3 regions of the Halomonas sp. YLB-10 genome follow, and region 1 is predicted to be linked to each of the others. Evidence: predicted binding sites of a transcription regulator. Region 1 holds the regulator's gene; each other region holds the start of a gene.
What was found. Region 1 encodes FNR, which switches genes on or off when oxygen is low (the NO sensors DNR and NnrR bind a similar motif). Its sites were predicted from a motif close to TTGATNTANATCAA; they were not measured.
Positions count from the first base shown of each region.

Region 2: EBB56_RS08745 (OmpW family protein) is a predicted target of FNR. The motif match lies at 4,719-4,732, and genes of this name have one in related genera.
Region 3: ccoM (cytochrome c oxidase subunit CcoM) is a predicted target of FNR. The motif match lies at 4,876-4,889, and genes of this name have one in related genera.

Region 1 is NZ_RRCU01000001.1:839,375-846,705, reverse strand. Features, by position in the region: gene EBB56_RS03530 (DUF294 nucleotidyltransferase-like domain-containing protein) at 1-1,613, shown strand, start outside; gene EBB56_RS03525 (3'-5' exonuclease) at 1,610-2,302, shown strand; gene EBB56_RS03520 (hypothetical protein) at 2,375-2,614, shown strand; gene ttcA (tRNA 2-thiocytidine(32) synthetase TtcA) at 2,995-3,954, shown strand; gene fnr (fumarate/nitrate reduction transcriptional regulator Fnr) at 4,115-4,855, opposite strand; gene EBB56_RS03505 (sulfite exporter TauE/SafE family protein) at 5,010-5,696, opposite strand; gene ccoS (cbb3-type cytochrome oxidase assembly protein CcoS) at 5,693-5,923, opposite strand; gene EBB56_RS03495 (heavy metal translocating P-type ATPase) at 5,920-7,331, opposite strand, start outside.
Region 2 is NZ_RRCU01000003.1:295,103-302,433, forward strand. Features, by position in the region: gene putA (bifunctional proline dehydrogenase/L-glutamate gamma-semialdehyde dehydrogenase PutA) at 1-1,517, shown strand, start outside; gene putP (sodium/proline symporter PutP) at 1,727-3,205, shown strand; gene EBB56_RS08735 (hypothetical protein) at 3,349-3,669, opposite strand; gene EBB56_RS08740 (OmpW family protein) at 3,969-4,577, shown strand; gene EBB56_RS08745 (OmpW family protein) at 4,846-5,487, shown strand; gene EBB56_RS08750 (gamma-glutamylcyclotransferase family protein) at 5,787-6,287, opposite strand; gene EBB56_RS08755 (YqcC family protein) at 6,328-6,672, opposite strand; gene EBB56_RS08760 (amino acid ABC transporter ATP-binding protein) at 6,856-7,331, opposite strand, start outside.
Region 3 is NZ_RRCU01000004.1:290,723-298,053, forward strand. Features, by position in the region: gene EBB56_RS11255 (SEC-C domain-containing protein) at 36-1,877, shown strand; gene EBB56_RS11260 (AmpG family muropeptide MFS transporter) at 2,093-3,469, opposite strand; gene rfaH (transcription/translation regulatory transformer protein RfaH) at 3,685-4,227, shown strand; gene EBB56_RS11270 (peptidylprolyl isomerase) at 4,250-4,756, shown strand; gene ccoM (cytochrome c oxidase subunit CcoM) at 4,952-5,065, shown strand; gene EBB56_RS11275 (proline--tRNA ligase) at 5,248-6,969, opposite strand; gene EBB56_RS11280 (hypothetical protein) at 7,275-7,331, shown strand, end outside.

The DNA.
Region 1 (7,331 bases):
ACTACACCGGGGGCGATCTGTTCGGTGCCATCAGCGTGATCAACGGCCAGAGCCGTTACCGCTTCGTCGCCGAAGAAGAAAGCCTGTGTTATCTGATGCCGCACACCTTGTTTCTGTCGCTGTGCGAGAACAACGCCGCCTTCTCGGACTACTTTCACCAGCGCCTGATCAGCAAGACGCGCTTGCTGGCCGAACGTCGCGCCGAGGGCGGGGTCACCCTGGCCGGATTCATGCTCGCCCGGGTGAACGAGTGCATGCGTGAACCGCTCAAGGTCGGCTCGACGACATGCATTCGCGACGCCGTGCTGACCCTCAAGGACAAGGGCGCCGACAGCCTGCTGGTCGAGACGCCCGATGGTCCTGGCATGCTGACCAAGACCGACCTGCTCGAGGCCCTGGTGCTGGAGGGGTGCGACGGTAATGCCGAGGTCGGTGGCATCGCTCATCTGTCGCTGGTGACGGTGGACGAAAGCCAGTACCTGTTCGAGGCACTGATCGAGATGACCCGCCACAAGGTGGCCAGGGTGGTGGTGCTTCAGGGCCAGCGGCTGATCGGTGTCGTGGAGCTGACCGATGTGCTCAGCTTCTTTTCCAGCCGCAGCTACGTGGTCAGCCTGCAGGTCGAGCAGGCGACGACCCTGGCCTCGCTCAGCGAAGCAAGTCAGCGTGCGCCGGAGCTGGTCGAGGCGCTGATGGCCCAGGGGGTACGCATGCGCTTCGCCATGGGCATGCTGTCGGCGCTCAATGGGCGCATCATCAGCAAGGCCTGGCACTTCTCGATGCCGGCCCCTCAGCGCGAGCGCGCCTGTCTGCTGGTGCTCGGCAGCGAAGGGCGCGGCGAGCAGATCCTGAAGACCGACCAGGACAATGCGCTGATCCTGGCCGATGACCAGCAGTGGGACGAGCTCAGCGCAGATACCGCGCGGTTCACCAGCGTGCTCGACGATCTGGGCTATCCGCGCTGCCCGGGCAACATCATGGTCTCCAACCCCCAGTGGGTCGGCACCCTTGCGCAATGGCGCGCGCGCATCCGTCGCTGGGTCAGCGAACCCGACGGAGAAAGCCTGATGCGTCTGGCGGTGCTTGCCGACGCCTCGGGGGTGGCCGGTGACTTTGCCCTGGTGGACCGACTCCACGACGTGCTGATCGAAGAAACACGGGGCAATGAACTGTTGCTGACCCATCTGGCGAGGGGGGTGTTGCGGTTCTCGACGCCCTTGACCCTGTTTGGAACGCTGAAGAAGCCCGAGCACGGCGTCGACATCAAGAAGGGTGGCATCTTTCCTATCGTCCATGGTGTTCGCACCATGGCACTGGAGTGCGGGCTGCGCGAGACCTCGACCCACGACCGGCTGGCGGCGCTGGCGTCACTCGGGCGCATCGAGCGGGTGGTGGCGGAGGATCTCGGCGAGGCGTTGTCGCTGTTCTGTGAGCTGCGGCTTCGGGCGCAGCTGGCCTACCGGCGCGACGATGCCCGGGCTACGGACGCCCCGGACAGAGTGGTGGTTCAGTCGCTCAATTCGCTGGAGCGGGACCTGCTGCGCGAGGCGCTGCATCTGGTCAAGGAGTTCAAGGCCAGCCTGTCCCACCGCTATCACCTGGAGTATGCATGAGTGTCGAGGCAGCCCCCCAGGGCAAGCTGCCTTGGCGTCAATGGTTTCGCTTGGGAGAGTACCCGATGCTGAGAGCGATCAGGCGTGTGGCCGACAGGCGTCGGCAGGCCGATGGCGATTTCGCCTGGCTGTTCAATCCCTATACCGGCGATGAGCTGGTGTCCCTGGACTGCGAAACCACCGGTCTGGATACCCGTCATGCGGAGCTGGTGTCCATCGCTGCGGTACGCATTCGTGACGATCGCGTCTTGACCAGCGAGTCGCTGGACCTGCGGCTCGCGCCTCCTGCCAGCCTGAGTGGAGACTCCATCTGCATCCATCGCCTGCGAGGGGTCGACCTGGAAGGCGGCCTCGAGGTGCGCGAGGCCTTGACGACGCTGCTGGAATTTATCGGCAATCGCCCATTGGTCGGCTGGTGTATCGACTTCGACCTGGCCATGCTGGATCGCTACCTGAAGGCGGAGTTCGGCTTCTCGCTGCCCAACGCCACCATCGACGTGGCCCAGCAGTACCGCAAGCGGCTGCGCCGAAGTCACCCGGAAATCGAGGTGCAGCCGACCTTTGAACAATTGGCAGAGCGACTGGGAGTCCCGATCATGGGACGCCATACGGCCCTGGGCGACGCCGTCACCACGGCGCTGATGCATCTGCGCCTGGAGAGCGGGGCACTCACGGCGCCATCGCGCTGACCCGTTGCCGCCATCCGCGCTGACCCGGTGCCGCCCGCACCGGCAACCATTCACCTGCAAGGAGATCCTGTCATGAGTCTGCACGCCATGTTGACCCTTCTCGAGCCCACGCTGCTGGCGCTGGGCCTGGTCTCGGTGCTGGTGGCCTACCTCCAGTACTATCGCCGTACCCGGGACCTGTGGGGCATGGTCAAGTTCTGGGAGAAGCGCCTGACCCTGACCGTGCGCGAGTTTGGCTGGCAACGTGCCGGCATCCTGCTGCTGTTGCTGGGCGTGGTGGTGCGCTATCTGCTGGCGCTGAACGTCGTCTAGGGCTTGTCTGAAAAGTGCCTGCGCTCGGTAATACGGCGTTAAAAATCGGATCAAAATGCTCATTTACACCCCGTAAACTGCGCTTTCTCACCGATTTTTGCCTTGTCTAACCTTCGCTCGTCGACTTTTCGGACAGCGCCTAGGGCCTGGCTGACAGGCACTTGCGTTCTTCGACTTGCCAGACCAGACCAGACCAGGCCACGACGCGCAAGGGCGCCACTACGGCGGTGTCGTCCTTGGCGGTTTCCGATGTGCTGCCGACGAAAAGCCTCTCCCGTATTGTCCTCGCCGGGGTAAGCGGTCGCTGACCTCTTCGCCACTAAAGCGTCCGGATGGTAGACTGGCGCCTCTTTCATTTTCAGCCGTGATGTCCCGCTCCCATGTCGCCACAGTCCGCCTCCGCCACCCTGTTCGATCCCCGTACCCCCGAGGATGACCATCTCTCGATCGATGCCGGTGTCAGCCCGGCCGACCCTGCTGCGGATGGCGATCAGACGGAAGCCCAAGTTCAGGCCAAGGCACGGCGTGAGTTCAACAAGCTGCAGAAGCGCCTGCGCCGCCAGGCCGGCAACGCCATCATTGACTACGGCATGATCCAGGAAGGCGACAAGATCATGGTGTGTCTGTCTGGTGGCAAGGACAGCTACACCATGCTCGAGATCCTGCGCAGCCTTCAGCGCAACGCGCCGGTCAACTTCTCGCTGGTGGCGGTGAATCTGGATCAGAAGCAGCCGGGCTTTCCGGAGCATGTGCTGCCGAACTATCTGGACAGTATCGGCGTGGACTACCACATCCTCGAGCGCGACACCTATTCGGTGGTGAAGGAGAAGACGCCGGAGGGCAAGACCACCTGCGCGCTCTGCTCACGCCTGCGGCGCGGCTCTCTCTATGGCTTCGCCGAGGAGATCGGGGCGACCAAGATCGCCCTGGGCCACCACCGCGAGGACATTCTCGAGACGCTGTTTCTGAACATGTTCTTCGGTGGCAGCCTCAAGGCGATGCCGCCCAAGCTGCTCTCCGACGACGGCAAGAACATCGTCATCCGCCCGCTGGCGTACTGCCGCGAGGCCGATATCCAGGCCTACAGCGAGGCGATGGAGTTCCCGATCATCCCGTGCAACCTGTGTGGTTCCCAGCCCAACCTGCAGCGCCAGGTGGTCAAGGAGATGCTGGCCGAGTGGGAGGTCAAGCATCCCGGGCGCCTCGAGAGCATGTTCAAGGCGGTGACCAATGTGGCGCCGTCGCAGCTGGCGGATCGGCAACTGTTCGACTTCGAGGGGCTGGAGGCCGTACAGGCCGAACGCCAGGCCCGGCGCATCGACGTGGTGGATGCCGGCTGATCTCGCCAACAGCGAATGTGCATGACGCCATGACAGCAAAAGAGGCCGCATCTCCGGATGCGGCCTCTTTCTTGTCACACGCCATCTATTACGCTTTGCTTTCCAGATCCTGGGTACCGGGCGCTGCTGGCCAAGCCCGGCACACTGCCGCCAGGCCCGCTCAGGTAACTTCGGTGTCGGCCAGGGTCGACAGCGCGGTCAGGTCGAGGATATTGACCTCACGTCCCGATACCGCCACCAGATCCTGCTGCTGGAAACGCCCGAGGATACGGCTGACCGTTTCCACCGCCAGCCCCAGGTGATTGCCGATGTCGGCGCGGGACATGGACAGGCGGAAGCTGAACGGTGAATAGCCGCGGCGGCGGAAGCGGTCCGACAGGCCGAGGAAGAAGCAGGCCAGGCGCTGATCGGCGGTCTTGCGTGACAGCAGCTGCATCATCCGGCGGTCCTCTCGCAGCTCCTTGCTCAGGGTGCGAAACAGCTGGGCACGCAGCTCCGGTAGGGTCTGGGTCAGCGCATCGAGGCGGTCGAAGGGAATCTCGCACACCGTGGTGGTCTCCAGCGCCACCACGCTGCCGGGATAGCGGCCGTCGTCGATGCCATCCAGGCCAACCAGTTCACTGGGCAGGAAGAAGTTGGTCAACTGAGCTTCGCCGCTGCCTTCGGTGGTGATCTGCTTGAGACTCCCCGATCGGACCGCGAAGACGCTGGTGAAGCGATCTCCCTGCTCGACCAATCGTGTGCCTTTCTTGATCGGCGGGTGACGACGGATGATGGAATCGAAGCGCTCGAGGTCGGCGGTCTCCAGCGACAGCGGAAGGCACAAGGAACTCAGGCTGCAGGACTCACAGCGAGTCTCATGCAGCATGGGACGCCGCCGATCTTGGGCCGTAGGACTCATTCGCAGCTCCTGTGGATCTGGGATCGATATTGACTGGGCCATGGGGAGAACAGACGTCGCCCGTACAGCACGTTGATGGCACTATTCTACACCCTCAGATCAGCTAAAAGTGGCGTCTACCTCTTTAGGATTAATAACTTAGAGGTAGGATGCGTCATTGGTGCAGCCCAGTCCAAAGTTGCCAGACGGCAAAGGCGATGATCATGCCAGCGGCGACAAGGCGTGTTGCCCGATGCGCCAGCAGGGCCTGCATTTGTCTTGCGGCGAGGCCCGTCACCACCAGCGCCGGAAGCGTACCAAGACCGAAGCTCGCCATCAGCAGTGCGCCCTCGAGGGGCTCGGCCCGTGCCAGGCTCCAGGCCAGCATCGAGTACACCAGGCCACAGGGCAGCCAGCCCCAGATGGCGCCCAGCGCCACCGCCTGGGGCAGACGCACCACCGGCAACAGGCGTCTGCCTGCGGGTTCCAGGTACCTCCAGAGGTGACGTCCCAGTGCCTCGACGTGACGCAGGCCTTTCCATAGATCGGCAATGTAAAGCGCCATCAGGATCAACATCAGGCTGGCGACGATCTGCATCAGGCCACGCAGGGTCGGCGAAAGGCCGATCACCGAACCCAGGGCGGCAACCAGAGCGCCCGCCACACAGTAGCTGGTGATACGACCTACATTGTAGCCGAGCACAAGTGTGCTCACCCGCCAAGGTTGACGCATGCTGGGTGGGATGGCAAAGGTCAGGGCGCTCATGATACCGCCGCACATGCCAATACAGTGTGCACCGCCGAGCAGGCCAAACACGAAGGCCGCCATCATGGGAGGCAGCTCGAGGCCGGTAGGATTCACTCAGGCCCTCTGGACGATGGATCACGATCGGATGTCTGCGCAGGCGTTTCGGACGAGGAAGCGCCGTCATCGGCACTGCGAGTGTCGTCCTCATCCTCGAACAGGATGCGATAGGCGGGGCCTTCGAGGTCCTCGAACTGGTCGTTGCGCACCGCCCAGAAGAAGGCCCAGACCGCCAGGCCCAGCAGGATCAACGACAAGGGTATCAACAGGTAAAGGATGCTCATGGGCCGGGGCTTGCGGTGACGGGTGAAGGTGTCGCGGTCGGCCTGGTGCGTCCGCGCCGCAGACGCAGGGCATTGCCGATGACCAGCAACGAGCTGAGTGACATGCCGATGGCGGCAAGCCATGGGGGCACGAAGCCCAGCGCCGCTGCGGGCAGCGCCACGACATTGTAGAGCACCGACCAGGACAGATTCTGGCGAATGATGCGACGGGTCTGGCGGGCCACCTCGATGGCTTCGACGATACCCGTGAGCGGTTCGCCCAGCAATACCAGATCGGCGCGGGTGCGGGTGAGGTCGCTGGCCCCGGCCATGGCGATGGCAAGGTCGGCGCCGGCCAGTACCGGCACGTCATTGATGCCATCACCGACCATGGCCACCTTTTCACCCTGTGCCTGTCGCGCCTTCAAGTGCCCGAGCTTGTCCTCGGGGGTGGCCTCGCCACGCCACTGATCGACGCCCAGCGTGCGGGCCAGCTGGCCGACGTTGACTGCGCGGTCGCCCGACAGGATCTCGATGGCAAGCCCCCGCTGGGCGAGGGCGGCGAGGGTCTCGGCGGCGTCGTCACGGGGCTGATCGTCGAGCTTGAACCAGGCCTGGGGCTTGCCTTCGCAGGCCAGCAGCAGCCAAAGCCCTGCGCCAGGGAGCTCAGTAACGGGTTGGCCCAGGCAGGCAAAACGCGGCTGGCCCAGTCGCCAGCGCCGGCCGTCGATCACGCCTTCCACGCCCTGACCCGGGTGATTGCGCAGTTCGCTGGCCTGGCAGCTGGCGTCGCGCCAGGCAGCGAAGGCACGGGCGATGGGGTGCTCCGAGCCGGTCTCCAGTGCCGCCGCCAGTGCCAGATGCCGGCGCTTGGCGGCAGCGTCCATCTCGCCATTGTTGGCGCTTCCTTCGTCGTCGCTCAGCGGCCGGTGTTCGGCGAGTTGCATACGCCCCCGGGTCAGGGTGCCGGTCTTGTCGAAGACGACGCGATCGAGGCCGGCCAGGGTCTCCAGCGCATCGGCTCGGGTCACCAGTACCCCGGCACGTCTCAGCCGGCCGTGGGCCACGGTCAGGGCGGTGGGGGTCGCCAGCGCCAGGGCGCAGGGGCAGGTCACCACCAGTACCGACAGGGTGATCCACAGGCTGCGGCTAGGGTCGATCAGGCTCCAGACCAGCGCCACCAGGGCGGTGATGACCAGCAGGTTCAACACGAAGCGATGGGCCACCTGCTCGGCCAGGCGGGCGATACGTGGACGATGGGCGAAGGCACGGTCGGTGAGATCGAGAATGCCGGCGGCGCGGGTATCGTCGCCGACGCGGGTGACCATCACTTCGATCGGGCTGTCCATGCACAGGGTACCTGCGTGCACGGTATCTCCCTGGCGACGCAGGCAGGGCAGCGATTCGCCGGTCAGCAGCGACTCGTCGA
Region 2 (7,331 bases), on a different contig from region 1:
AGCACATGGATACCCGCTACCAGGCGCGTCCGCTGCTGGCCTTCGAGGTCGCCGAGGACCCCGCCCAGACCCACGAAGTCACCAGTCCTTACGACCGTCGCCAGGTGGTCGGTAGCGTGCAGTGGACCACCCGCGAACAGACCGAGCGGGCGGTGGACGCGGCCTGGGCTGCCTTCCCGGCATGGGAGGTCACCCCGGTCAAGGAGCGCGCCGACATCCTGAGGCGCTTCGCCGACCTGATGGAAGAGCACCTGGCGGAGCTGATGGCGCTGTGCTCGCGTGAAGGTGGCAAGCTGTTGACCGACGGCGTCGACGAGATCCGCGAAGCGGTGGACTTCTGTCGCTACTATGCGGTGCGCGCCGAGGAGATCTTCGGTGAGCCCACCGAGCTGCCCGGCCCCACCGGCGAGTCCAATCGTCTGCACATGGGCGGCAAGGGGGTGTTCGCCGCGATCAGCCCGTGGAACTTCCCGGTGGCAATCTTCTGCGGCCAGATGGTCGCCACCGCGGTGGCCGGCAATACCGTGCTGGCCAAGCCCGCCGAGCAGACGTCGATCGTTGCCCACCGGGTGGTCGAGCTGCTGTACCAGGCCGGCATGCCGCGTGAAGTGGTGCAGTTGCTGCCCGGCGACGGCCCCACCGTGGGCAGCGTGCTGACCGGCGATTCGCGGATCACCGGGGTGGTCTTCACCGGCGGTACCGATACCGCCCAGATCATCAACCGCGCCCTGGCCGAGCGTGAGAATGCGCCGCTGCCGACACTGGTGGCCGAGACCGGCGGCATGAACGCGATGATCGTCGACTCCACCGCCCTGCCCGAGCAGGTCGTCGCCGACGTCATCCACTCGGCCTTCCAGAGCGCCGGACAGCGCTGCTCGGCCTTGCGGGTGCTCTACCTGCAGGACGACGTCGCCGACCGTGTGCTACAGATCCTCGACGGCGCCATGGCCGAACTCCACGTGGGTGACCCACGCGACCTCGGCACCGACGTAGGCCCGGTGATCGACGAGGACGCGCGCAAGAACCTGCAGGCGCATATCGATCGGCTGAAGGGTGAAGGACGTCTGATCAGCGAAACGCCGCTGAAGCCCGAGCACACCAGTGAAGGCACCTTTGTCGCCCCGGCGGCCTTCACCATCGATGGTATCGATGCGCTCGAGCGTGAACAGTTCGGCCCGGTGCTGCACGTGGTGCGCTGGAAGTCCAACGAGCTCGACAAGGTGATCGCCTCGATCAACGCGCGTGGTTATGGCCTGACCTTCGGCGTGCACAGCCGCAACGAATCCTTTGCCGATGAAATAGCGCGGAAAGTGCGCGTTGGCAACGTCTACATCAACCGCAATATCATTGGTGCTGTCGTAGGCGTTCAACCCTTCGGCGGTCAGGGGCTCTCCGGCACCGGTCCCAAGGCCGGCGGCCCCAACTACCTGTTGCGTTTCGCCACCGAGAAGACGGTGACCAACAACACGGCGGCACTCGGCGGCAACGCCTCGCTGCTGGCGCTAGGGGACGAGTAAGTCAGGCCCTGGCCTGCTGGTCCAACGCACTCACCCGACGGTCGGCGCACCGTCGGCAACCGGCGCTCACCCACTACCCCGAGGGGAGCGCCGGATCGCAGGGACGCGCGTGACGACCGCGCCCACACGGGGAGATCATCGCGCTCGACACAGGGCCGGTGACTTGAGAACGCCAACCACCCACGACAAAAACCACAAGGAACGCTCCCATGGTCGAAAACAACGCCACCATTGGCATCACGTTCGCGCTGTATCTGATATTGATGCTGGTCATCGGTATCATTGCTTACAAGCGCACCACCAATCTGTCCGACTATATCCTTGGTGGCCGCTCGCTTGGCCCCTGGACGTCGGCGATATCTGCCGGCGCCTCGGACATGTCGGGCTGGCTGCTGCTGGGTCTGCCCGGTGCGGCCTACGTCAGCGGTCTGTCGGCCTCCTGGATCGCCGTGGGCCTGTTGATCGGCACCTGGCTCAACTGGCTGATTGTCGCCCGGCGCATGCGCGTCTACACCTTCAAGGCCAATGACGCCCTGACCCTGCCGGACTTCTTCGCCAAGCGCTTTCGCGAGAAGGCACCGCTGTTGCGGGTGATCTCGGCGGTCTTCATCCTCTTGTTCTTCCTGTTCTACACCAGCTCCGGCCTGGTTGCCGGCGGCAAGCTGTTCGAGACGGTATTCGGCTTCGACTACACCATCGCGGTGACCGTCGGTACGCTGGCCATCATCTCCTATACCTTCTTTGGCGGCTTCCTGGCGGTCTCCTGGACTGACCTGATCCAGGGTCTGATGATGGCAGCGGCGCTGCTGGTCGTGCCGGTCATCGCCCTGACCGAACTGGGTGGCTTCAGCGGCAGTGGCCAGCAGATCCTGGCCGAGAACCCCGACATGCTGAGCTGGTTCGTCGATGCGTCCACCGGTGAAACCCTGACCGCCATCGGCATCATCAGTTCGCTGGCCTGGGGCCTTGGCTACTTCGGCCAGCCGCACATCCTGGCGCGTTTCGCGGCCATCCGCTCCGAAGCCGACATCCCCGCCGCCCGTCGCATCGCCGTGACCTGGTCGGGCCTGTGCCTGGTCTGCGCCATGGCGGTCGGTCTGCTGGGCCTGGTCTACATGACCCGCGACCTGGGTGACGGCGAGACCATCTTCATGGTCATGGTCAACGCCATCTTCCATCCGCTGGTCGCCGGTGTGCTGCTCGCCGCCATCCTGGCTGCGGTCATGTCCACCGCCGACTCCCAGCTGCTGGTGTCGTCCTCTGCCCTGACCGATGACTTCTACAAGGCGCTGTTCCGCCCCGACGCCAGCCAGTCCGAGCTGGTCTGGGTCGGCCGCTTTGCGGTCATCGGCATCGCCGTCATTGCCTACCTGCTGGCGATGAACCCGGACTCCACGGTACTGGGACTGGTGTCCTACGCCTGGGCCGGTTTCGGCGCCGCCTTCGGTCCTGCACTGATCATGTCGCTGTACTGGCGTCGCATGAACCAGTGGGGTGCGCTGGCCGGTATCGTGGTCGGTGGCATCACCGTGGTGGCCTGGGCCGAGATGTCCGGCGGCCTGTTCGATCTTTACGAGATCGTGCCCGGCGTGATCTTCGCCTACATCGCCATCGTGGTGGTGAGCTTGATGACCGCCGAGCCGAGCAAGGAGATCACCGAGCAGTTCGACACCCTGGAAGACGCCTGATCGTCAGTGATCGTCTGCCACGCAAGAAGGCCGCCCTCGGGCGGCCTTCTTCGTTACGGGACACATCCAGCACGCACCTGGCGCTCAACGCTCACTGACGGTCGAACCGCCCTGCCCACCTTAGCCGTGCACATCAGCCCCGTTCAAAACAGGCCGGCGTAGCGACACAGCAGCAGCACGATAAAGCTGACCAGTGCCAGCGGATACCAAGGCATGGCCCCCGCCAGACGCCACCAGCCGGGTACCGCTGAGAAGTGCAGCGGCATGGACAACCCCCCGCCCAGCGCCCACACGCCCAGAACTACCATGGCCAGCCTCGCCGGCGTCGGGAGATCACGAATCAGCCAGGGTTCCAGCAGCAGCCACACCGCCAACAGAGCGGTCAGTGCGAGCACCAGTGCCGCCCCGCCCCAGGGCAGCGTCGACATGCCGAGCAACCTCTCACGCCTTCGTCTGGCCACCATCCCGCACTCTCCTCCGGAGTCTTCTCCCACAGTGAAGACGATTTATCGCCGGACGGCGAGCGTTTATGCAGTGCACAAGCGCGCATCGACGTCTACGCCACAATGTGCAAAAAAATTGTACAGCATTTACATTACCTACCCGCCCAAGTCGATTTAGTTCCATAAATTCTGGCTAGTTACTGCTATCTGGCCAATTAACTATTTCTACAAGACATTTAGAAACACTGTTCGTAAACTGCGAAGCGTACAAGGTTACTTCCCTCGGGAAGGATGCCATCGGATCATCAAGGAGGTCCCGCATGAACATGACTCGACTGATGGGCACCGCAGCCCTGCTCGCTACCACCACCTTCGCCGCCCAGTCTGCCCTGGCCTATCAGGCAGGTGACATCTACGTGCGCGGTGGCTTCGAGAAGGCCGATCCCACCTCGGACAACGGCGATATCGCCAACCAGGATCTCGATGTCTCCGAGGAGAACGGCTTCGCCTACGGCGCCGGCTACCTGTTCCACGACAAGTTCGGTGTCGAGCTCAACGGCTCCGAGGCCATGGAGCACGATATCGCGGTCAACGGCGGTAATGTGGGCAGCGTCGACCGTACCCCGGTCAACCTGATGCTCAACTACTACCCGCTGGGCGGCGTGGAAAACGCTCGCGTCCACCCCTACGTTGGCGTGGGCATGAACTACACCCACTTCTCCGACGAGAGCTTCAACGCCGACCTCGATAGCTCCTACGGCGCCGCAGCCCAGGTGGGTCTCGACCTCAGCGTCACCGACAACCTGCTGGTCGGCACCTACGCCCGCTACGCCGAGGTCGATTCCGATATCGAGGTCGACGGCCACGATGTTGGCGAGGCCGAGATCGATCCGATGACCATCGGTGCCGGCGTCACCTATCGTTTCTAAGCGCCTGCGCGGTCTTGAAATAAGCGGTTAAGCGGTCAGCTCGATCACGCCGCATTCCAACCGCAGCATCGAAGGCGTCTGGCTTTGCCAGGCGCCTTTTTTGGTGCGTTGCCGGTTCATTTATGTCGACCAAAGGAGGTATTGAGGTAGATCAATAACCACGTTCTCGATGCGGCATACACTGCTTGGCAATCGGGCTCGCCGAATGGCTCGCCAAATGGCTCGCCGACCGGCTCGCCCACTTTTGCCAGTACGCAAGGAGAACACCATGCGCCACCCCCTGATCACCACCGCCCTGGTCGCCGCCATCGCCGGCAGCGCCCTCGTCAGCAGCCAGGCCTTTGCCGCCTACGGCAAGGGTGACATCTATACCCGCATCGGTGTGGCCAAGGTCAAGCCCGACTCCGACAACGGCTCGCTGATGGGTGGCACCATGGACACCGACGTCCATGACGACAACGGCTTCGCCTTTACCCTGGGCTACCGCTTCCACGACAAGTTCGGCGTCGAACTGCTGGCCGCCGAGCCCTTCGAGCACGACGTCGACCTGAACGTAGGTGGCACCGATATCGGCGCCAGCGTCGAGCACCTGCCGCCGACCCTGACCGTGCAGTACTACCCCTTCGGTGGCACCGAGGCGCGGGTGCAGCCCTACGTCGGCCTGGGGGTCAACTACACCCACTTCTCCGACGAGGATATCGCGCTGGAGGGTGCCGATCTCGATCTGGAAGAGTCCTGGGGCTGGGCCGGCCAGGCGGGCCTCGACCTGGTCATCGACGACCACTGGGCGGCCAACATGGCGGTGTGGTATCTGGATATCGACAGCGACGTCGACCTCAACGGCGAGGACATCGGCGAGATCGAGGTGGACCCCTACGTGATCATGGCCGGTATCAGCTACCGCTTCTGATCCAGGGCTCGACCGCTAACACGCAGCGCCCGCTCCTGCCTGGCAGGAGCGGGCGCTGTGCTGTCACCGTCACAAGATGGCTTCTGTGGTCGCTCGCGTGGCAGTTGCCACTGCAATTCTCGAGGGAGGGGCTGCGGTAACAGGGCAAGCAGAGGCCTAGGCTTAGTACGAAAAGCCGGCGAGCGATGGTTTGACAAGGCAAAAATCGGTAAGAAAGCGCAGTTTACGAGGTGTAAATGAGCATTTTGACGCGATTTTTAACGCCGCATTACCGAGCGCAGGCACTTTTCGTACAAGCCTTAGCGGGGATGATAACGTGACAGCCCCAGTCGCCCCAGAGTGGCATCATCGAGGTGCTCGACGGCCTCTACCGCCGCCAGCGCCTGATGATAGCCCTCGCTGAGGAAGTCCCGACCGGCCAGCAGGTGCTCAAGGTACTCGCGGGCGGGCCGCAGGTCATCCCCCTGGCGTTCGGCGCCGGCGATATAGACCCAGGCCTCGATCGGCCCTTGTTCGGTGATCACCGGCAGACGATGACGGTCGTACTCGTGTGGGTAACCTTCGAAGGGATCCATCTGCCGGATCTGCTCGGGTTCGAGGAGTTCGAACAGCGCACCCTCGACCCGATCGCCTGGCGCCGGCACCACATTGGCGTGGGCGATGCCCGGCACCCGGGAGGCCTTGTTGAAGCGCAGCGCGTAGCCTTCCAGGCTGCCGGCCAGCACACGCCGGGTCTCGCCGATGCGGGCGGCGACACGCTCAATGTTCATGTTGCTGCCATAGGCAAAGTACCAGGGCATCGCCTTCTCCTCGCTGGGGACTTCTTCCGTTACCGGCGATTCAGTTCTCGGTGATCAGCCGGTCGATATCCTCGACAACCTTCTGCAACAGCATCCGGTCCTGGGCGCGCGCGCCTTCCTGGATCAGGTAGGCGTCCACCGCCGGGGCCACATCGCAACTGGCGGGCAGGGGTGCACGCTGTTCGACCAGGGTATCGAGCCTGGCGATAAACACGAAGCGCAGCCACTGGGGCAGCGACATGGTATCGATGCAGAACGGCTGCCGACTGTTGAAGGCGGCGGCCTCCGGCTTGTCCATACGCCACATGTTGGCGGCCTTCATGGTCGCCTCGAGCTCGCGCAGGGCCGCGCCCAGGGCGTCGTGGACGGAAGGTTCGGTGGGCATGATGCCTCCGCTTTGAAAATGGGCTTGGTGCACGTCATTGTCGCGTGCCGGACCAGCGAGGGCCAGCCCGGCAGCAACACGCGCCCCCCAAGAAACCGCTGCAAATGCGGCACCTCGAAGGGCACGCCTCGACGTGCAGACTTTCTCGAACGAGGATCTCGCCGGATGGATGAGCGATTCGGCCTACAGGGGCTCGGCGGCGGGCAGTACCTTGCGCAGGAAGTCCCGGGTACGCGGGTCCTGCGGTGCATGGAACAGCTCCGAAGGAGGCCCCTGCTCGACGATGCGCCCGCCCTCCATGAACACCACCCGGTCGGCCACGTCACGGGCAAAGGCCATCTCGTGGGTGACCACCAGCATGGTCTGGCGTTCACGCGCCAACTGCTTCATCAACGCCAGCACCTCGTCGACCCACTCGGGATCCAGCGATGAGGTGGGTTCGTCGAACAGGATCACCTCGGCCTGGGCGGCCATGGCGCGGCCGATCCCCACCCGCTGCTGCTGGCCCCCGGACAGCGACGCCGGATAGGCGTTCGCCTTGTCCGACATGCCGATGCGCTCGAGGATCTCACGCGCTCGCTGGTGGGCCTTGGCCCTGGGCCAGCGGTTGACCACGATCAGGCCCTCGGCGATGTTCTCAAGCGCCGTCTTGTTGGCAA
Region 3 (7,331 bases), on a different contig from region 1:
TAGACTGTGCCGTTTTCAATTTCGGGGAGATAGCGATGCTGGCGTTATGGGTGGATCAACTGCTGGGTTTTGCCGCGGGCGCCCTGGCAGCCATTCGGCAGGATGAACGCTATCCGAGCTTGATGAGCTGGGCGCGCGAGGAGGGGCCTGCCTGCGTGGGCGGTGACAAGGCCCTGGCCCAGGCGCTGGCTCCCGAACTGTGGTCCCAGACGCCCCTGGCACGTCTCGACTTCGCCTGTGAAACCCTGGCACGCCCTGGCCGCAACGAGCCTTGCTGGTGCGACTCTGGACGCAAGATGAAGCAGTGCTGCGGTGCCGTCAGCCTGCCCGGTCACCTGCCGCCTCATCTGATGTGGATGCTGTCGCTGCGCGAGTGGAAAGGGGAGACGCTGAAGGCTGCCCTGGCCAGTGGTCGCGCCCCTGCCCAGGCGCTATTGGAGGCGGGGCTGATCGCCGCCGAATCGGGCCAGCGAGGACGTGCCCAGCAGATCCTCGAGTCACTGTTCGACAATGCCGACTGGGAGCGCCTGCCGGAACAGGCCGAGCCCGCCTTCGAGATCCTGCTGGACCTTTTCCAGGAGCGCGGTTTCCACCGCAAGCGCGAGGCGCTGCTGGACGAGGTGCTGGAGCGGGGACCGATGTTCCTGCGTGGCGTGGCGCTGGAGCGGCTGTGTCTGATGCACCTGGACAACGACGATCTCGACAGTGCTCGCTCGGCCTTCGTGCGTGCCCAGCAGGCCCTTCCCGATTCGCCGACCCTGGCCTATATCGAGGCCATGCTGCTGCTCCACGAAGGTCACGACGAGGAAGCCATGGAGCGCTCGCGCTTCTGGCTGCGGCGGCTGACCCGCCAGGGTGATCTCGACCCCGACCAGCTGCAGTTCCTGGCCGACCTGGCCGACAACCCCGGCGCCACCCTGGCCGATCAGCTGCTGTGCGCCGAAGAGGATCTCGGCGAGCCCCTGGTGGGCCTGCAGACCCTGCTGGCGGAGTTGCCGCCGCCCCCGCCGATCAAGGTGGTGGAGGAAGATGGGCAGTTGCTGTATCGCTCCACGGCGCGGGAGGACACGCTGTTCGCCGCCTTCCAGGAGGGTTTCCAGGTCGACGTGGACCCGGATGCGCCGATGGGCTTTCTCGGAGATCCCTGGTTCAATGCCGCAGCCTGGTTGCCGGCGCTGTGTGCCAACCCCGAACAGCTTGATTCACCGGCGGTACTGCAGTCGGTGTCGCTGGCGCTGACCAGCCGTTTTGGCAGTCTTCCGTGGATGGCGCCGAGTCTGTTCGAGCCCCTGGCCGAGCGTCTCGAACGCTGGCTTTTGCAGATTCGTCAGAGTGGCGACGGCGCCTTCCAGTGGGACCAGGAAGACAACGCCCAGCTGCTGCGGGCGGGGCTTGCGCTGGTGGTGGGCATGGAGCGCGGCTCCCGCCAGCACTCGCGGGAACTGGCCGAGCTGCTGCTGTCGCTGGACGAGCAGGACAGTCTGGGTCTGCGCGAGCTGGTGCTCGACCAGTTGCTGCGTGAAGGCCGCGACGACGAGGCGCTGGAGATCAGCCGCCAGGCCCTGGAGGTCGGCCCTGCCGATGACGAGACGCCGCTGCTGGGCATGTACATGGGTCAGGTGCTGGCGCTGTACCGACTGGGCCAGCTCGACGACGCGGCCCTGGCATTGGAGAGCGCCCAGCGCCACAACGCCCACGCGGTGGCGCTTCTCTGCAGCGACAACCCCAAGCGTGGCGCCACCCCCGGCAATGGCCAACTGGCCGAGCCCGGCACCCGCGCCGAGGCCTGGCAGTACCGTACCCTGATGCGCGATCAGTGGCGCAGCACACCGGGCGCGCTGGCCTGGCTTGAGGAGCGCAGCGGACGGCGCGGTTGATCGCAAGCCCCGCTCAAGGCGCGCACTACAAGGCGGGTTCAGCAATGGGGGGGATCGCTGCCTGCGCTGGATGACGGCTCCGGCTGAGCCTGGGAGCGCGTAGCGCCGAAGGTCTACTCAGACCCCCAGTTACGGGGCCAAACGCTGAAGCACCATGGAAAAAGAGGGCCGACAACGTCGGCCCTCTTTTGGTTATGCACGCTGCATCGATGGCGTCATGGCTTGTCGAGGCTGACGGCGTGATCCCCTGGGTCGCGCACATGGTGTCGCCAGACCCACAGCGCCATCAGGATGGCCGGTACGCCCAGCGCCGAGGCCAGCACAAAGAAGCTCGGGTAGCCCATGCCCTCCACCACCAGGCCGCCAAAGCCTGACAGGAACTTTCCGGGCAGCGTCATCAACGACGAGAACAGGGCGTACTGGGTGGCGGTGTAGGCCCGCGAGGTCAGGCTCGACAGGAAGGCGATGAACACCGCGCTTGCCAGGCCATTGCTGAGGTTGTCGCCGACGATAGTGAGCACCAGCAGCGAGTGCTGGGCGCCACTGAGCGCCAGCCAGGCGAACATCAGGTTGGTCAGCACGGTGGCCGTAGCGCCGAGCACCAGGATGCGTCCGATGCCGTAGCGCACCACCAGCACCCCGCCGACCAACCCGCCGAGGAGACTCATGATGACGCCGAACACCTTGGTCACGGTGGCGATGGTGTCGAGGCTGAAGCCCAGGTCGACGTAGAGCGGATAGGCCATCGAGGCCATCGCCAGGTCGCTGATGCGATAGATGCCGATAAACAGCAAAAGTCCCAGTGCGCCCAGTCCGAAGCGCCCGAAGAAGTCGAGAAAGGGGCAGACCACGGAGCCGATCAACCAGGCGCCGGTGCGCCGGACCCATGCGGGCCGGCCGCGGCTGGCCCGCAGGAAGGCGCGCACCCGGGGCTCCTTGGCCAGGCGACTGGCCAGCGGTTGGCGCGGCGGCTCGGGACGCAGCAGTACGGTGATCATGCCCACCGCCGTCAGTGCCGCCATGCACTGGTAGGACACCTGCCAGGAGAAGGCCGACGCCAGATACAGCGCCCCTGCACCGGCCATGATCAGGCCGCCGCGATAGCCGATGATGTAGGTGGACGCCATCGCTGCCTGGACCTCGTCCTCGGCCGACTCGATACGAAAGGCGTCGATGGCGATGTCCTGGGTGGCCGAGCCGAAGGCCACCATCAGCGCAAACAGCGCCACCGCGCCGAGCTGGGAGGCCGGGTCGAGTGACGAAAGGCCCAGCAGGCCGCCCATGATCAGCGCCTGGCCGGCAAGCATCCAGCTGCGCCGCTGGCCCAGCAGGCGGGTCAGCAGCGGCAGGCGGAAGGCGTCCACCACCGGTGCCCAGAAGAACTTTATCGAGTACAGCAGTCCAATCCACGAGAAGAAACCGATGGCGGCGACCTCGACCCCGCTGGTACGCAGCCAGGTGGTCAGGGTGGAGAACACCAGCAGAAAGGGAAGGCCCGCAGAAAAGCCCAGAAACAGCATGGCCAGCACGGGTAATCGCAGGTAGACGCGCAGGGCGTCGACCCAGGGATGCTGGCCGGACGAGGTGGGCATGGATAGCCTCCTTGCAGTTGGTCGGCCACAGGCCGCCTTCCGAATGGTAAAATGCGCGCAACATCTCGGTGCGGCTCGACGAATTGTTGCAAAGCCGCAGGGGCGATACCAGCGGTGATCATCAAGGGTCGTTCGGGACGCACCGGGAACCGCGTCAATGACAGGCGATACTGCCGGCTTGGTGGCTGGTGGTGGTTGAGTCTGGAAGGAGTCACATGAGTCACAGCAATATCGAGGCGGGCCTGGGGGGCGATGCCACCCCGCGCTGGTACGTGGTCCAGTGCAAGGGCGGAGAGTCGTTCCGGGCCGCCGAGCATCTGGCCAACCAGGGATACGAGCTCTTTCATCCGGTGCTGGAGGTGCAGAAGAAGCGCCGCAACAAGCTGACCTGGGTCGAGGAGCCGTTGTTCCCCTACTATCTGTTTCTGCGGCTCGACCAGGTCGAGAGCAACTGGCGCCCGATTCGCTCGACCCGCGGAGTGTTGAAGATCGTGACCTTCGGGCTGTCGATGCCGGTGCCGGTCAGCGATGAGCTGATCGACCTGCTGCGCCAGCACGGCGAAGCCAAGGACGACGATCCTGGCCAGCTTTACTTCCGGGCCGGAGAGTCGGTGGAGATCACCGACGGACCCTTCAAGGACCTCAAGGCGGTGTTCGAGAGCCACAAGGGCGAAGAGCGGGCGATCGTGCTGCTCAACATGCTGCATCGCCAGCAGCGCCTGGAAATGCCCGTCGCCGCGCTCAAGCGCCAGGACTGATGTCGACCCCAAGGAGCCCGAGATGAGAGTTTCTCCCCAGTGTGTGGTGCGTCTGCACTATGTCCTGAGCAACCAGCAGGGCGACGTCCTGGATGATTCCTGGAAGCGCGATGAGCCGCTGGAGTATCTGCACGGCCACGGCAACCTGATGGAAGGCCTCGAGCGGGCCCTGGTCGACGCCGAGGTCGGCAGTCGCCTCAGTGTCACCCTGTCCCCGGCCGAGGCCTATGGCATGCGCGACGAGTCGCTGGTGCGCGAGGTGGGACGCCAGGCCTTTCCTGGTACCGATCTGCGCCCCGGCATGTGCTTCCAGACCCCCGGCGATGCCGGCCCGCAGATCGTCAGCGTGGTGGAGGTCAAGGGGGACAGCGTGGTGGTGGACACCAACCACCCCCTGGCCGGGGAGACCCTGTCGTATCGCCTCGAGGTGCTCGATATTCGCCAGGCGACCCGCGCCGAACTGGCCAAGGGGCACCCGCTGCCGCCCGGCACCGAGGCCTCCGAGGTGGAGGACCGCAAGGTCCTCTAGGGTCCCGGCAGTGGTAGCTGGAGGCGCTTTCGCTGAAAGGGTGCCACAGACGACGAAAAAGCCGCCTGTTGAAGGCGGCTTTTTCGTCGTCATGGCGGGCCGATGTCTCGCGGTCACCCTTGACGCAGGTCAGCACAATTCAAGGGCCGACCGGGTACCATGAATTCATCGACACAGAGACAGGAGGACAGCGCCATGTACGTCGACAACGCCGTCATTTTCGGGCTGGGTGCCGTCGCTCTCTCTGTGGCCTTCATGGCCGGCTGGATCGCTTTTATCATCCGCGACGCTCACCGTCGCAAGCGATAGCCGTCAACCAGCGTCAGGGGAGGGGGAGTCATCCCCCTTTTTCAACCGACCCTTCGGGGTCGGTTTTTTTTGCTTTATTGCACCTGAGCGCACCTGAACTCGCCTGAATTCCTCTGGACCCGCCTGCCAGGCGCGCCGCGACAAGCCGCGGCGCGACAAGCCGCGGCGCGCCAGGCGGGGCCTTAAAGGGCGATGCGCTGCTTGAGGAACTCGACGATCTCGTCGGCGGGCACCATGGTGGCCTCGCTGTCACGGCGACCCTTGTACTCGAGCTCACCCTTGTCGAGGCTGCGATCGCCCACCACCAGCCGATGGGGCAGACCCATCAGTTCCTGATCGGCGAAGCGCACGCCGGGACGCAGATCACGATCATCCAGCAGCACGTCGAAGCCGGCGGCGCTGAGTTCGTCATGCAGGCGCTCGCTGGTCTCGCGCACGCGCTGGGACTTGTGGGCGTTCATCGGCACGATGGCGATATGGAAGGGGGCGATGGCGTCGGGCCAGATGATCCCGCCCTGGTCGTGGTTCTGCTCGATGGCAGAGGCCACCACGCGGGTGATGCCGATGCCGTAGCAGCCCATCCAGGGGTGAACCGCCTTGCCTTCGTCGCCCAGCACGGTGGCATTCATCGCCTCGCTGTACTTGCGACCGAGCTGGAACACGTGGCCTACCTCGATGCCGCGCTTGATCGACAGCACGCCCTTGCCGTCGGGTGACGGGTCACCCTCGACCACGTTACGCAGGTCGGCGACCTTGGGCAGGGCCACGTCGCGCTCCCAGTTGATGCCGAAGTAGTGCTTGCCGTCGACGTTGGCACCGGCGCCGAAGTCGCTCATCAGCGCCACGCTGCGATCGATGACGATCGGCATCTCGAGCCCCACCGGGCCCAGCGAGCCGGGGCCGGCGCCCACGGCGGCGCGGATCTCTTCTTCGCTGGCCATGGTCAGCGGCGTCGCCACCTCCTCGAGGTGCTCGGCCTTGACCTCGTTGAGTTCATGATCACCGCGCACCAGCAGCGCCACCAGGCCGCCCTCGTGGCCGTGCACCATCAGGGTCTTGATGGTCTTCTCGATGGGCAGGCCGTGCTGCTCGACCAGGGTGGCGATGGTCTTGGCATTGGGGGTGTCGACCAGCCTCAGCTCCTCGGCGGGCTCGGCGCGGCGGGCATCGCTGTCCAGGGGCGCAGGCAGGGCCTCGGCCTTTTCCATGTTGGCGGCGTAGTCGGACTCGGTGGAGAAGACGATATCGTCCTCGCCGGAGTCGGCCAGTACGTGGAATTCGTGGGAGCCGGTACCGCCGATGGAGCCGTTGTCGGCGATCACCGGACGGAAGTCGAGACCCAGGCGAGTGAAGATGCGCACGTAGGCGTCGTACATCTTCTGGTAGGTGTCCTTGAGCGAGGCCTCGTCCAGGTGGAAGGAGTAGGCGTCCTTCATGATGAACTCACGCGAGCGCATGACCCCGAAGCGCGGACGGATCTCGTCACGGAACTTGGTCTGGATCTGGTAGAAGTTGGCCGGCAGCTGCTTGTAGCTGGCGATCTCCTTGCGTACCAGGTCGGTGATCACCTCTTCGTGGGTCGGGCCGACGCAGTAGTCACGCTGGTGTCGATCCTTCAGGCGCAGCAGTTCCGGACCGTACTGCTCCCAGCGGCCGGACTCCTGCCACAGCTCGGCCGGCTGCACCGCCGGCATCAGCAGCTCCTGGGCGCCGGCACGGTCCATCTCCTCGCGCACGATACGCTCCACCTTGCGCAGGGTGCGAAGGCCCAGCGGCAGCCAGGTGTACAGGCCGGAGGTGAGGCGGCGAATCATGCCCGCGCGCAGCATCAGCTGGTGGCTGATGACCTCGGCGTCGGCAGGAGTTTCCTTCAGGGTACTGATCAGAAGTTCGGTGGCGCGCATGGGTCCGCAGGTTCCTTCACATCGAGTCTGGTAAGCGCTGGAGGCGAGCAGGACAGCAGGCTGTCCCGTCGATGGCCGTCGAGGGGCATCCTCGGCGACTCGCATCCGGCCATGAAAGTGACGTGCATTGTACGGGGAAGGTGTCATGCCGGCAAAAGCAACCGCCACCGTTGGTGGCGACAAGGAGCGAAGGGTGGCGAACGTGATAGGATGCGCATGAGTTTTATCATGCTGGGCAGCGGTCGAGTCGTTGCCGGCACCGCTTTCCGTCATTTATGCCAGATTACTGCAAGAGGAAGTTGTTCATGCTGCGTCCGCCCCGTCTGCTTACCGGCCTGGTGCTCGCCACCACCCTGACCTCG